Regions from separate parts of the Streptomyces sp. NPDC048420 genome, predicted to be linked through region 2. Evidence: riboswitches for the same ligand, from Rfam matches in the RefSeq annotation. Region 2 holds a riboswitch; the other holds the start of a gene.

Region 1 (7,406 bases), on a different contig from region 2:
AGCCGTCGTAGCCGTACGACTGGTCGGCGGCCGCCGTGGCGTACTGGTCCTGGGTCTGGCCCGCGGCCGCGTAGGACTGGTCGCCGGCGTAGGTGGCATCGCTGTATATGCCGTAGGAGCCGGTGTCCTCGGGCATGGGCTGCGGCTCGTAGACCGCCGTGGACTCGGCGGCCGTCGGGGCGGCGGAGCGCGCGGGGGTGAAGACGTCGTCGCGGTCGTAGTCGTCGTGATCGTAACCGGCGGTGTCCGGGCGGCCCTGGTCGTACGAGGCCTCGTCGCCGTAGGCCGCCGGGTCACCCGATTCCAGGTCGGTGACCTCCAGGGAGGGCTCCTCGCGGCCGCGTTCCCGACGGCTCTTCTTGCCGCCGGTCAGACCCTCCAGCGCGGCCGGCGGGTTGACCGCCCAGCCCTGCTCGAAGCCACGACGGAACGACAGGGTGACGTAGGTCTGGCCGACCGCGAAGGCGATCGCGCCGAGCCCGATGACGACGACCTGCGAGATCAGCACGCCGAGGACCACGCCGAGGAAGCCGACGAAGGCGAGCACCCGCCAGCGCAGCCGCGCCTTGTACTGCAGCAGCACCTCGCCCAGCAGCCACAGCGCGACGAATCCGAACGCGATGTAGAGGACCGTCCAGCCCATGTACGCCCCTCTCCCAGTGACCGCTACGCAGTGTGTCGTATGTCCGTGCGGCAGGTCTAGGCCTGCGGTGGATGGTGCAGACCCAGGTTTTCGTAGATTTCCAGCGATGCCGTGGAGTTGTTGAGCGTGATGAAGTGCAGTCCGGGCACTCCCTCGGACAGCAGCCGCGCGCAGAACTCCGTGGCGAACTCGATTCCGATCGAGCGTACAGCGGCCGGATCGTCCTTTGCTGTGAGGATCCGCTCTTTCAGGGCGGAGGGGATGATCGCATTACTGAGCTGCGGAAGCCGCTCCAGCATCCGCACGCTGGTCACGGGCATGATCTCCGGGATGACGGGCGTCGCGCAGCTCGCGGCGTCGACTCGGTCACGCAGCCGCAGATAGGACTCCGGCTGGAAGAACATCTGGGTGATGGCGTAGTCGGCGCCCGCGCGGCACTTGTCGACGAAGTGCGTGACGTCGCTGTCCCAGTCGGCGGAGCGCGGGTGCATCTCCGGGAAGGCGGCGACACCGACACAGAAGTCGCCCGACTCCTTGATGAGCCGGACGAGTTCGGCGGCGTAGGTCAGGCCTTGGGGGTGGGCCACCCAGTCGGCCATGGGGTCGCCGGGCGGGTCGCCGCGCACGGCCAGGATGTTGCGGATCCCGGCGTCGGCGTACTGGCCGATGATGTTGCGCAGTTCCGCGATGGAGTGGTTGACCGCGGTGAGGTGGGCGACCGGGGTCAGGGTGGTGTCCGCGACGATCTGCTGGGTCTCCTTGACGGTGCCCGCACGGGTGGAGCCGCCGGCGCCGTAGGTGACGGAGACGAAGTCCGGAGCGACCGCCTCGACCCTCCGGAGCGCGCTCCACAGATTCCGCTCGCCCTTGGGGGTCTTGGGCGCCGAGAACTCGAAGGAGTACGTCATCTTGCCCGTGGCGAGCATGTCGCGCACAGTGCGCGCGCGGTCAGTCCTGGTGGATGCGGTTCCGAGGGCCATACCGGAAGGTTAGTCAGGGGGCGGCGGCCACCCAACCGGATCAGGGAAATTTGCCCGGATTGTCGACTTGTTGTCCACCCCTCGGACACCTGGACCGGTTACAGCGTGTGCCGGAGCCGCTTCGCGAACTCCGCGGCGGCCGCGCCCGGGTCGTCCGCCTCGGTGATCGCCCGCACGACCACGACCCGGCGGGCGCCGGCCTCCAGGACCTCGTCGAGGTTGCCGAGGTCGATGCCGCCGATGGCGAACCAGGGCCGGTCGGTGCCGAGGGCGGCTGTGTACCGGACCAGGTCGAGGCCGGGGGCGTGCCGACCGGGCTTGGTGGGGGTCGGCCAGCAGGGGCCGGTGCAGAAGTAGTCCACGCCGTCCTGGACCGCGGCCGCGGCGGCCTCCTCCTCGGCGTGCGTGGAGCGGCCTATGAGGATGTCGTCGCCGAGGATCGCGCGGGCGGCGGGGACAGGGAGGTCGCCCTGGCCGAGGTGCAGCACCTCGGCCCCGGCCGCGTGGGCCACGTCGGCCCGGTCGTTGACCGCGAGGAGCTTGCCGTGCTGGGCGCAGGCGTCGGCGAATACCTTCAGGTGCTCCAGTTCCTCGGCCGCCTCCATGCCCTTGTCCCGCAGCTGCACGATGTCGACGCCGCCGGCCAGGACCGCGTCCAGGAACTCGGCGAGGTCGCCCTGGCGCTTGCGGGCGTCCGTGCAGAGGTAGACGCGGGCATCGGCGAGCTGGGTGCGGGCGGTGTCGGGCATGCGTGAGTCTCCCCCGGGTCCGGTGGCGTACGGGCCGTGCTCGACCGTGGCCGTGGCCCCGGTGGTCACGGCCCGTACGCCGGTGCTGTTCGGTTCAGACGGCGAGCGCCTGGGCCCGGCGCTTCACCTCCGTGCCGCGATTCTCGCTCAGGGCCTGCGCGGGGGTGCCGGGCAGGCTCTCGTCGGGGGTGAAGAGCCACTCCAGCATCTCTTCGTCGGTGAAGCCGTCGTCCCTCAGGAGCGTCAGGGTCCCGGCGAGGCCCTTGACGACCTTCTGCTCGGCCCCGTCGATGAAGGCGGCGGGGACGTGCAGCGCGCGGTTCTCACCACGGCGTACGGCGATGAGCTGGCCCTCCTTGACCAGCTGCCGCACACGCGTCACCTCGACGTCGAGCATCTCCGCGATGTCGGGGAGGGTGAGCCAGGCGGGAACGAGTGCATCGGTTTTTGCGTCAATCTCGGTCACGGGATTAAGCGTGCCATCCCGCACTGACAGTCGGAAGCCGGGGCGCCTCCGGCGGGGGCCGATGGGAGGAGCTTCGACTCCGGCAATGGCCTGCCGGGCACCGGTCACGCCCGCGCCGACGACCCCGCCTACGCCGTCGCCGCCTTCAGCGGCCTCGCCGGGTCCGTCAGCAGGTCCGGGGCCATCTCCGTGCCCGCCTCGATCAGGCGGCGGCCCTGGGCCAGGTCGCGGGGGCGGCCCACGGCCAGGAGGGCCACCAGCCGGTTCTCCCGGAGCCAGCACACCGTCCAGGCGGGTCCGGACGGCTCGCCGCGCCACAGGGTCGTGTCGGCGGACGCGTGATGGCCCGCGTACTGGACGAAGCGGCCGAACTGCTCGGACCAGAAGTACGGGACCGGGTCGTAGACCGTGGGGGTCTCGCCCAGGATGTCCGCGGCCACCGTGCGCGGGCCCTGGAGGGCGTTGTCCCAGTGGTGGACCAGGAGTCGCTCGCCGTACCTCCCCGAGGGGAAGGAGGCGCAGTCGCCGACCGCGTACACGTCCGGCGCGGAGGTGCGCAGCCGGTCGTCGGCGACGACCTCGCCCTGTGCCCCGAGCTCGATGCCCGAACCGGCGAGCCAGGCCGTGGCGGGCCGGGCGCCGATGCCGACCACGACGGCGCCCGCGGCCACCCGGGAGCCGTCGTCGAGGACGACCTCGCCGGGCTCGACACGCGCCACACGCGCGTGGGTGCGCAGAGTGGCGCCCGCATCGGCGTACCAGGCGGCCATCGGGGCGGCGACCTCGGCGGGCAGCGCGCCCGCGAGCGGCCGGTCGGCGGCCTCCACGACCGTCACCGCGCAGCCCGCCTCGCGCGCGGCGGTGGCGAACTCGGCGCCGATCCAGCCGGCGCCGACGACCACGATGTCGTGCTGCCGGGAGAGCACCGGCCGCAGCCGCTCGGCGTCGTCCAGAGTGCGCAGCAGATGCACGCCGGGCACGCCCTCGGTGCCGGGCAGCCGGATCGGTTCGGCGCCGGTGGCGAGGACCAGGACGTCGTAGGGCACCGGACCGTCGGCCGTGTCCAGCTCATGCCCCGAAGGGCGTACCCCGAGCACCTCGCGGCCGAGCAGCAGCTCGATGCCGAGGGCCTCGAAGTCCACGTCGAAGGCGGAGCCCTCGGCCTTGCCGAGCAGGACCGCCTTGGACAGCGGCGGCCGGTCGTACGGCTGGTGGGGTTCCGCGCCGATCACCGTCACGGTGCCCTTGAAGCCCTGTTCGCGCAGGGCGACCGCGGTCTGTACCCCCGCCATGCCCGCGCCGACCACGACCACCCGCCGCTGCGCCCGCGTCTGCTCGCTCATTTGATCACCATAGTCAGCTGACAATGAGTCAGTCAGGAGTCGTGGGGCGTGACCTGCTCCACAACGCTCGTCCCGCTACCGGACTGCGACTCCCACTCCCACGTCTCCTGGAGCCGCACCCGGCCGTCGGCGAGCTCCACGACCGTCGAGACACAGTGCCCGGAGGACGTCGTCCCGTCGTGCTTGAGCTGCACGTACCGGAAGTCGAGACGGTCCCCCGCGCGCGTGCCGACCAGATGCCCGCGTACGACGTCGCCGCCCGCGTACTCGGCCCAGATCTCCCCGCCCTTCTCGTGGTACGTGAACCGGGTGCGGGTGCCCACCTGGCCCGGCGCCTGGTCGGCGACAGGGGCGAGGACGAGACCGTCGAGCGAGCGTGCCACGGAGAGAGGCTCCCTTACTGAGACCTGGGGCGTCGGGCTAGGGTGGCCAACGTAGAGCACTCGCGGGAGCCCGGACGCACCGGGCTGAGAGGGAGGCTGGGCGGCCTCCGACCGTACGAACCTGATCCGGGTCATGCCGGCGAAGGGAGGGGCTGGACGCCCATGTCCTCACGTACGTCAGACGTCCTCGTCGTCGGGGGCGGCATCATCGGCCTGGTCACGGCCTGGCGGGCCGCGCAGCGCGGTCTCACCACGGCCGTCGTGGACCCCGAACCGGGCGGCGGGGCCGCCCAGGTGGCCGCCGGGATGCTGGCCGCGGTCACCGAACTGCACTACGGCGAGCAGACCCTGCTCGGCCTGAACCTCGCCTCGGCCCAGCGCTACCCGGACTTCGCGGCCGAGCTCAGCGACCTGACCGGGCACGACCTCGGCTACCGGCGATGCGGCACGCTCGCCGTCGCCCTGGACGCCGACGACCGCGCGCATCTGCGTGAACTGCACATGCTGCAGCGGCAGTCGGGACTTGAGTCGGAGTGGCTGTCGGGGCGGGAGTGCCGGCGCCTGGAGCCGATGCTCGCGCCGGGGGTGCGGGGCGGGCTGCGGGTGGACGGCGACCACCAGATCGATCCGCGGCGCCTCACGCGCGCGTTGCTGGCCGCGTGCGAGCGGGCGGGCGTGGTCTTCCACCGTGTGTGGGCCGAGCGCCTGCGGGTCGTACGGGACCGGGCCGCCGGGGTCACCACGACCGACGGCGAGGAGCTGGGCGCGGGCCAGGTGGTGCTCGCCGCCGGAAGCCTCAGCGGCCGCCTGAAAGGGGTCCCGGAGGCCCTCCTGCCTCCCGTACGGCCCGTGAAGGGTCAGGTGCTGCGTCTGACCGTGCCGCCGCGCCACGCGCCCTTCCTGAACCGCACCGTGCGGGCCGTCGTCCGCGGCAGCCAGGTCTACCTGGTGCCCCGGGAGAACGGCGAGCTGGTGATCGGCGCGACCAGCGAGGAGCTGGGCTGGGACACGACGGTCACCGCGGGCGGGGTGTACGAGCTGCTGCGGGACGCGCACGAGCTGGTGCCCGGGATCACCGAACTGCCGCTCACGGAGACCCGCGCGGGACTGCGCCCGGGCTCCCCGGACAACGCCCCGCTGCTCGGTCCGACGGAACTGCCCGGACTCCTGCTGGCCACCGGTCACTACCGCAACGGCGTCCTGCTGACCCCGGTCACCGGGGACGCCATGGCGCACGTCCTGACCACCGGTGAACTCCCGGAGGTGGCCCGCCCGTTCACCCCGAGGCGTTTCCTTCAGCGCGTGGAGCAGCCGGCATGAACATCTCCGTCAACGGGGAGCCGCGGGAGTTCGCTCCCGGAACGGCTCTCGACACCGTGGTGCGGGCGCTGACCCCGGCGCCCTCCGGGGTCGCCGCCGCGCTGAACGAGACCGTCGTCCCGCGCGCGCAGTGGCCGTCCACGTCCCTCGCCGAGGGAGACCGCGTGGAAGTCCTCACCGCCGTCCAAGGAGGCTGACCCATGGCCGACGATCCCTTTCTCATCGGCGGTACGTCGTTCTCGTCCCGGCTGATCATGGGCACCGGCGGGGCGCCCAGCCTGGATGTGCTGGAGCGGGCGCTGATCGCCTCCGGCACCGAGCTGACGACGGTCGCGATGCGGCGCGTGAACCCCTCGGTGCACGGTTCCGTGCTGTCCGTCCTCACCAGGCTCGGCATCCAGGTCCTGCCGAACACGGCCGGCTGCTTCACCGCCGGGGAAGCCGTCCTGACGGCCCGCCTCGCGCGCGAGGCGCTCGGTACGGAGGTGGTCAAGCTGGAGGTCATCGCCGACGAGCGCACCCTGCTGCCGGACCCCATCGAACTCCTGGACGCGGCGGAGACCCTGGTCGACGAAGGCTTCACGGTGCTGCCGTACACCAACGACGACCCCGTACTGGCCCGCAAGCTGGAGGACGTGGGCTGCGCCGCGATCATGCCGCTCGGCTCGCCGATCGGCTCCGGGCTCGGCATCCGCAACCCGCACAACTTCCAGCTGATCGTGGAGCACGCGCGCGTGCCGGTGATCCTGGACGCGGGGGCGGGTACGGCGTCCGACGCGGCGCTGGCGATGGAACTGGGGTGCGCGGGTGTGATGCTCGCCTCGGCGGTGACCCGGGCCCAGGAGCCGGAGCTGATGGCGCACGCGATGCGGCACGCGGTGGAGGCGGGACGGCTGGCATACCGGGCGGGACGCATCCCCCGGCGGCATTTCGCCGAGGCGTCGTCCCCGGTGCAGGGCAGGGCCGTACTGGATCCGGAGCGTCCAGCGTTCTGAACGCACGTTCGACCTAAGACACGGCCAGGTGCGACCTCCGTCACAGGTCAGCTGCAGTACCGCCGCCAAATCCGCCGAACCGGATGGACTGTCAGCGGCGGCTCGTACACTCGCCTGCGTGGATACGACCCTTCAGGACCCGCTGGTCGGGCAGGTGCTCGACGGCCGCTACCGCGTGGACGCGCGGATCGCGGTCGGCGGGATGGCCACGGTCTACCGGGCCCTGGACACCCGTCTGGACCGCGTGCTCGCGCTCAAGGTGATGCACCCCGCGCTCGCGGCGGACGGGGCCTTCGTCGAGCGGTTCATCCGGGAGGCCAAGTCCGTCGCCCGGCTCGCCCACCCCCACGTCGTGCAGGTCTTCGACCAGGGCACCGACGGATCGTACGTCTATCTCGCCATGGAATACGTCGCCGGCTGCACCCTGCGTGACGTGCTGCGCGAGCGCGGCGCCCTGCAGCCGCGCGCCGCCCTGGACATCCTGGAACCGGTCCTCGCCGCGCTCGGCGCCGCACACCGCGCCGGGT
Region 2 (7,406 bases):
CCGGCCGAGGTCGTCGAGTCCGAGCGTCGCGTCGCCGAGGAGACCACCCGCGCCGAGGGCAAGCCCGAGGCCGCCCTGCCGAAGATCGTCGAGGGTCGCCTCAACGGCTTCTTCAAGGACGCCACGCTGCTCGGTCAGCCGTACGCGCTCGACAACAAGAAGTCGGTCCAGAAGGTTCTGGACGAGGCCGGTGTCACCCTGAAGCGCTTCACGCGCATCAAGGTCGGCATCTGAGTCCGTACCGCGACACGGTCCCGACCCCGATAGGGTCGGGGGCAGTCCGCGTACGCCGTCACGCACGCGTGCGTGACGGGCAGCAGATCTGACGAGGAGGCCATTGCCGCGCATGGGATGCGAACCAGTTCCCACCGGCAATGGCCTTCTTCGTATGTGTGACACGTGAAAGAAGCGAGAACGCCATGACCACGAAGCCCCAGAAGAGCGACGACGGCAAAGTACGCGGCCGGTTTCTGCTGAAGCTGTCCGGAGAGGCGTTCGCCGGTGGCGGGGGCCTGGGGGTGGACCCCGACGTGGTGCACAAGATCGCCCGTGAGATCGCCGCCGTCGTCCGGGACGGCGCCGAGATCGCCGTCGTCATCGGCGGCGGCAACTTCTTCCGAGGTGCCGAACTCCAGCAGCGCGGCATGGACCGGGCCCGCTCGGACTACATGGGCATGCTCGGCACCGTGATGAACTGCCTCGCCCTCCAGGACTTCCTGGAGAAGGAGGGCATCGACAGCCGGGTGCAGACCGCCATCACCATGGGCCAGGTCGCCGAGCCCTACATCCCGCTGCGCGCCGTGCGCCACCTGGAGAAGGGCCGTGTGGTCATCTTCGGCGCCGGTATGGGCATGCCGTACTTCTCCACCGACACCACCGCCGCGCAGCGCGCCCTGGAGATCGACGCCGAGGCGCTTCTCATGGGGAAGAACGGTGTGGACGGGGTCTACGACTCCGACCCGAAGACCAACCCCGACGCGGTCAAGTTCGACGCCCTCGGATACGGCGAGGTCATCACCCGCGACCTGAAGGTCGCCGACGCCACGGCGGTGACGCTGTGCCGTGACAACAAGCTCCCGATCCTGGTGTTCGAGCTCCTGGCGGAGGGCAATATCGCGCGCGCCGTCAAGGGTGAGAAGATCGGCACGCTTGTGGGTGACCAGGACAGCCGGGACTGAACGCAGATGTCCCCGGTCCCTGACCGGGGGATGGACAATGTCCTGCCGGTCGGGAACCGTGCAGGAAGAAGACGCGACGCAGCCGGCCGCCGCCCCACGCATACGGAACAGCAGCCGGGCCTACTCAAGACACGCAGGAGCAAGTGGTGATCGAAGAGACCCTCCTCGAGGCCGAGGAGAAGATGGAGAAGGCCGTCGTGGTCGCCAAGGAGGACTTCGCCGCGATCCGCACCGGGCGTGCGCACCCGGCGATGTTCAACAAGATCGTGGCCGACTACTACGGCGCGCCGACGCCGATCAACCAGCTGGCTTCGTTCTCCGTGCCGGAGCCGCGCATGGCCGTGGTGACCCCGTTCGACAAGACCGCGCTGCGCAACATCGAACAGGCGATCCGCGACTCCGACCTGGGAGTCAACCCGAGCAACGACGGCAACATCATCCGCGTGGTGTTCCCCGAGCTCACCGAGGAGCGCCGCCGCGACTACATCAAGGTCGCCAAGGCCAAGGCCGAGGACTCGCGCGTGTCCATCCGCTCGGTCCGCCGCAAGGCCAAGGACGCGATCGACAAGCTCGTCAAGGACGGCGAGGTCGGCGAGGACGAGGGCCGCCGTGCGGAGAAGGAGCTCGACGACGCGACGCACAAGTACGTCGCCCAGGTGGACGAGCTCCTGAAGCACAAGGAAGCGGAGCTGCTCGAGGTCTGATGAACGACTCTTCCTGGGCGACTCCGCCACACGCCGGGTACTGGGGGCCGTCCGACCAGGGGCCTGTCCAGGGGGCTGCCCCGGCGGGCCCCGCGTACGATGCGCATGACGCGCAGCACACTCGCCCCATGCCCATCGTGCCCGACGGACCCGCCGTACCCCGATACGGCGACGACCAGGATGACGAACGGGGGGCCGCTCGGCTGAGCGGTCCCTTGCTCCGGGACGATACGTTCCGAGACCAGACCAGCTCGGCGCAGCCCCAGGTGGCGGCGCCGCAGACGCAGAATCCGGAGCCCATGCCCGACGCCTCGCAGCCGGCACCCGCGCCGCAGAAGAAGAGCGCGGGGCGGGACCTGGGTGCGGCCATAGGGGTCGGGGTCGGGCTCGGCGCGGTGATCGTGGCCTCGCTGTTTTTCGTCAAGGCCGTGTTCGTCGGCGTGATAGTGGTCGCCGTCGTCGTGGGTCTGTGGGAGCTGACCGGCAGGCTTCAGGAGCGCAAGGGCATCAAGGCGCCGCTCGTGCCGCTGGCGCTCGGCGGGGCCGCGATGGTCGTCGCCGGGTACGTCCGGGGCGCCGAGGGGGCCTGGGCCGCCATGGCGCTCACGGCGCTCGCGGTCCTCGTCTGGCGGATGACGGAACCGCCGGAGGGCTACCTCAAGGACGTCACGGCAGGTGTCTTCGCCGCGTTCTACGTCCCGTTCCTGGCCACGTTCGTCGCGATGATGCTGACGGCCGAGGACGGGGCGGCCCGGGTCCTCATGTTCCTTCTGCTGACCGTGGTGAGCGACACCGGCGCGTACGCCGTCGGCTGGCGCTTCGGCACCCACAAGCTCGCGCCGCGCATCAGCCCCGGCAAGACCCGTGAGGGCCTGGTCGGAGCGGTGGCGTTCGCGATGGTGGCGGGCGCGCTGTGCATGGAGTTCCTGATCGACGACGGCGAGTGGTGGCAGGGTCTGCTCCTGGGCATCGCGGTCGCGGCCAGTGCGACGCTGGGTGACCTCGGCGAGTCGATGATCAAGCGGGACCTCGGCATCAAGGACATGGGCACACTGCTGCCGGGTCACGGCGGCATCATGGACCGCCTGGACTCGTTGCTGCCGACGGCTCCGGTGGTGTGGCTGCTGCTGGTGCTGTTCGTGGGGTCCGGCTGACGTCGCAAGTGCGGTTTTCCGGCCCCCGTCCTGTTCAGGGCGGGGGCCGCGTCGGTTGCGGACGGGGAGCGGGCTGAACCGGCGGTTCGGTGTGGACCCGCGACGTCCGCCGACGCGGGCGTCTTCGGACATGCCCTGGAGGGATCACCTGCGGGCGCGGATCCGCCGGAGGCGTCTGCGGACCTTCCGCGCCGTCCGCCGGGCGGCCGACGGGCGCGGCTTCGACGAGGGCATGACACGCCGAGTGCCAGACCAGTCCGGTACGGTCACCGCGTACGCGTGATCTGGGATTCTCACCAGCCGGTCACGGAAATGCGGATAGACGAGGTGCAGCCGACCGGTTCGGCCGTGCCGGGCCACTCCCGGCACCGTCTTGGCCCGGACGAATTCCAGGATGTTCTTCAACGGATCCAGCTTGCCCGTGGCGACACAGGTGAGAATCAGCCGCTCGCCGACCTTTATTCGGTCAGAGACGCCTCGGGTCCAGTACGCCGCCATCGGAGCGGCCAGTTCCATTCTGTGCAGCTGCTCGCTTTCCGGCTGTTTCAGCAGAGCCGGGCCGAATTGCTGTAAGAGCCCGACGGTGAAGGGCCTGACCATCAGCTGATCGCGCTTTGCGCCGGGCGGCACGAGTCTCGCGATCAGTTCCATCAGCGCGTGGATCGCGGCGAAGCGGGCCATGTAGTCGCCCCTGCGGGTCGCATGGTTGCCGTCGTCGCGGTTGACCAGGTAGTAGCAGACGTAGTCGGCGACGACGGACACGCCGTTGCCGCGCAGATACGCCTCCATGGTGAAGAGCGCGTCCTCGCCGGTGGTGAGGGTTTCGTCGAACCTGAGTCCCAGCCGCTGGATCAGTTCCCGCCGGAACAGCTTCTGGGCGCTCAGCGTGAAGATGACCATCGACGTGGCGACGTCGGCGTGCTCCAGGGTGCGGCCGAACATCGACCTCGGGACACCGCGGTTGACGCCCTCCATCTTGCCGAGCACCACATCCGTGCCGGCCCGGTCGGCCATCGCGACCAGCCGCTCCAGGGCTTCGTCCCCGAGGTGGTCATCGGCGTCCAGAAAGAACACATAGCGGCCGCGGGCCAGCTCCAGGCCGACATTGCGCGGGCCGCTGGGGCCGCCGGAGTTGGCCTGCCGCACCACCCTGGTGGGCACCTTCGACGCGGCGGCGAATTCCTCCAGGTATTCCCCCGTGCCGTCGCTCGACCCGTCGTCGACGGCGACGATCTCCATTCGGTCGGCGCCCAGTGACTGAGACTCGACCGATTCCAGACAGCGAACGAGATAGGGCATGGCTTGATATGCGCCGACGATTACCGTGACATCGGGCTCAGGTTGGCTATTCATCAAAGACCGAGACAACCGGGTCTGAACATTGGTTGTCTGGAACTTAAGAATCCGGTTATTGTTACCGGTAGGAAACCTTCCGATTGGTTACAGGAGAGGGCCGCGATGAGCTCGCACCCGCTGAGGCGGGCCGTCGCAGCGACCGCCCGTCGCCGCTGTGAGGGTCACTCATTCGGATCTGCGACACTGGTACAGCCATGCCTAAGCCCGGAGAACTCACTTTCGTCGCCCCCCGCGGAGCCAAGAAGCCGCCGCGGCACCTTGCCGATCTCACGCCCGCCGAGCGTAAGGAGGCTGTCGCTGAGATCGGGGAGAAGCCGTTTCGTGCCAAGCAGCTCTCGCAGCACTACTTCGCGCGGTACGCGCACGATCCGGCGGAGTGGACGGACATCCCGGCCGGGGCGCGCGGCAAGCTGCAGGAGGCGCTGCTTCCCGAGCTGATGACCGTCGTACGGCATCTGTCGACCGACCAGGGGACCACGCGCAAGACGCTGTGGCGGCTGTTCGACGGGACGCTCGTCGAGTCGGTGCTCATGCGGTACCCGGACCGGGTGACCATGTGCATCAGCTCGCAGGCGGGCTGTGGCATGAACTGTCCCTTCTGTGCCACCGGCCAGGCGGGGCTGGACAGGAATCTGTCCACCGCCGAGATCGTCCATCAGATCGTCGACGGGATGCGGGCGCTGCGGGACGGGGAGGTGCCGGGCGGGCCCGCGCGGCTCTCCAACATCGTCTTCATGGGGATGGGTGAGCCGCTCGCCAACTACAAGCGGGTCGTCGGCTCCATCCGTGCGCTCACCGATCCCGCTCCTGACGGGCTCGGGCTCTCGCAGCGGGGCATCACCGTGTCGACCGTCGGGCTCGTCCCCGCCATTCACCGGTTCGCCGACGAGGGCTTCAAGTGCCGGCTCGCGATCTCCCTGCACGCCCCCGACGACGAACTGCGCGACACCCTCGTCCCCGTGAACACGCGGTGGAAGGTGCGCGAGGTCCTCGACGCCGGGTTCGACTACGTCGAGAAGAGCGGGCGTCGGCTGTCCATCGAGTACGCCCTCATCCGGGACATCAATGACCAGGCCTGGCGTGGTGACCGACTCGGGCGGCTGCTCCGGGGCAAGCCCGTCCACGTCAACCTCATCCCGCTGAACCCGACCCCCGGCTCCAAGTGGACCGCCTCCCGGCCCGAGGACGAGAAGGCCTTCGTCGAGGCGATCGCCGCCCATGGTGTGCCGGTGACGGTTCGGGACACCCGTGGTCAGGAGATCGACGGGGCCTGCGGCCAGCTCGCGGCCACCGAACGGTAGTCTGAGGGACGTACATCTTCATATCCGACAGGGGAGCGCCACAGCGCTGAGAGTGCGGCCATCGGGCCGCAGACCCTCTGAACCTCGCCCAGGTCATTCTGGGTAGGAAGTTCGGTCATCACCGTGAACAACAAGAAGTTCCTTGCTGCCGTCGTCGGCCTCGGCCTGGTCACGCTGTCCGCGTGCGGGTCGTCGTCCTCCGGCTCGGAAGGTTCCGAAAGCGCCGACAAGACCGTCACGCTCGTCAGCCACGACTCGTGGGCCGTCTCCAAGAGCGTCCTCGCCGACTTCGAGAAGAAGTCCGGTTACAAGGTCAGGGTCCTGGAGGACGGCGACGCCGGGCAGGCTGTCAACAAGGCCATCCTCACCAAGGACAACCCCCAGGGCGACGTCTTCTTCGGCGTCGACAACACCCTGCTGTCCCGCGCGCTCGACAACGGCCTCTTCCAGTCGTACGAGGCGAAGGGCGCCGACCGGATCAGGGCGGGGTACCGGGTCGACGGGGACAAGGTCACGCCCATCGACACCGGTGACATCTGCGTCAACTACGACAAGGCCTGGTTCACGGAGCACAAGGTCCAGCCGCCGACGTCGTACGACGATCTGATCAAGCCCGCGTACAAGAACCTCCTCGTCACCGAGAACGCCTCCACCTCCTCGCCGGGGCTCGGGTTCTTGCTCGGGAGCGCCGCGAAGTACGGCGACGACGGGTGGCAGGGCTACTGGAAGAAGCTCAAGGGCAACGGCGTCAAGGTCGTCGACGGCTGGGAGCAGGCCTACAACGAGGAGTTCTCCGGCTCGGCCGGCGGCAAGAAGGCCAAGGCGGACCGGCCGCTCGTCGTGTCGTACGCCTCCTCGCCGCCCGCCGAGGTGATCTACGCCGATCCGAAGCCGACGACCGCGCCCACCGGGGTCGCCGACGGCACCTGCTTCCGGCAGATCGAGTACGCCGGGCTGCTCAGCAACGCCAAGAACAGCAAGGGCGGCAAGGCGTTCCTGGACTTCCTGCTCACCAAGGAGTTCCAGCAGGACATGCCGCTCAACATGTTCGTCTATCCGGTGGTGCAGGGGGCTTCGGTGCCCGCCGAGTTCACCGAGTACGGCCCGCAGGCCAAGGATCCCGAGACCATGGATCCCGCGAAGATCGCCGAACACCGAGACGACTGGGTCAAGTCGTGGACCTCGCTCGTACTGAAGTAGCCACCCGGCGCAAGGGGAGCGCGGCGCGGCTCGGGCTCATGGCCGTGCCCGTCGCGTTCTTCGCCGTCTTCTTCGCCTATCCCGTCGCCGCGATCGTCAAGCGCGGCCTCGACACCGACGGGACCTGGCAGTTCGGCCGGATCCTCGATGTCCTGACCCAGCCGGACATCCGGCACGTCCTGTGGTTCACCACCTGGCAGGCGCTCGCCTCCACCGCGCTCACGCTGCTGGTCGCGCTCCCCGGTGCGTACGTCTTCGCGCGCTTCGACTTCCCGGGCAAGCAGGTCCTGCGGGCCGTGGTGACCGTTCCCTTCGTGCTGCCGACGGTCGTCGTCGGTACGGCCTTCCTGGCGCTCGTCGGGCGCGGTGGGCTGCTGGACGAGCTGTGGGGCGTACGGCTCGACACCACCGTGTGGGCGATCCTGCTCGCGCACGTCTTCTTCAACTACGCGGTCGTCGTACGCACGGTGGGCGGGCTGTGGGCGCAGCTGGACCCCCGGCAGTCGCAGGCCG

What was found. Region 2 has a riboswitch for thiamine pyrophosphate ahead of AB0D34_RS20205 (thiamine ABC transporter substrate-binding protein). Riboswitches for the same ligand answer to the same signal wherever they lie in the genome.
Region 1: linked by a shared signal. The riboswitch ahead of thiO (glycine oxidase ThiO) and the one ahead of AB0D34_RS20205 (thiamine ABC transporter substrate-binding protein) in region 2 are both predicted to bind thiamine pyrophosphate.

The regions. Positions count from the first base shown of each region.
Region 1 is NZ_JBEZKG010000008.1:208,232-215,637, reverse strand. Features, by position in the region: gene AB0D34_RS16430 (hypothetical protein) at 1-643, opposite strand, end outside; gene metF (methylenetetrahydrofolate reductase [NAD(P)H]) at 700-1,623, opposite strand; gene thiE (thiamine phosphate synthase) at 1,722-2,372, opposite strand; gene AB0D34_RS16415 (Rv2175c family DNA-binding protein) at 2,467-2,838, opposite strand; gene AB0D34_RS16410 (FAD-dependent oxidoreductase) at 2,967-4,181, opposite strand; gene AB0D34_RS16405 (hypothetical protein) at 4,214-4,564, opposite strand; TPP riboswitch at 4,617-4,729, shown strand; gene thiO (glycine oxidase ThiO) at 4,727-5,884, shown strand; gene thiS (sulfur carrier protein ThiS) at 5,881-6,081, shown strand; gene AB0D34_RS16390 (thiazole synthase) at 6,085-6,879, shown strand; gene pknB (Stk1 family PASTA domain-containing Ser/Thr kinase) at 6,998-7,406, shown strand, end outside.
Region 2 is NZ_JBEZKG010000010.1:207,549-214,954, reverse strand. Features, by position in the region: gene tsf (translation elongation factor Ts) at 1-234, shown strand, start outside; gene pyrH (UMP kinase) at 420-1,178, shown strand; gene frr (ribosome recycling factor) at 1,325-1,882, shown strand; gene AB0D34_RS20220 (phosphatidate cytidylyltransferase) at 1,882-3,036, shown strand; gene AB0D34_RS20215 (glycosyltransferase family A protein) at 3,181-4,389, opposite strand; gene rlmN (23S rRNA (adenine(2503)-C(2))-methyltransferase RlmN) at 4,587-5,693, shown strand; TPP riboswitch at 5,713-5,820, shown strand; gene AB0D34_RS20205 (thiamine ABC transporter substrate-binding protein) at 5,817-6,893, shown strand; gene AB0D34_RS20200 (iron ABC transporter permease) at 6,932-7,406, shown strand, end outside.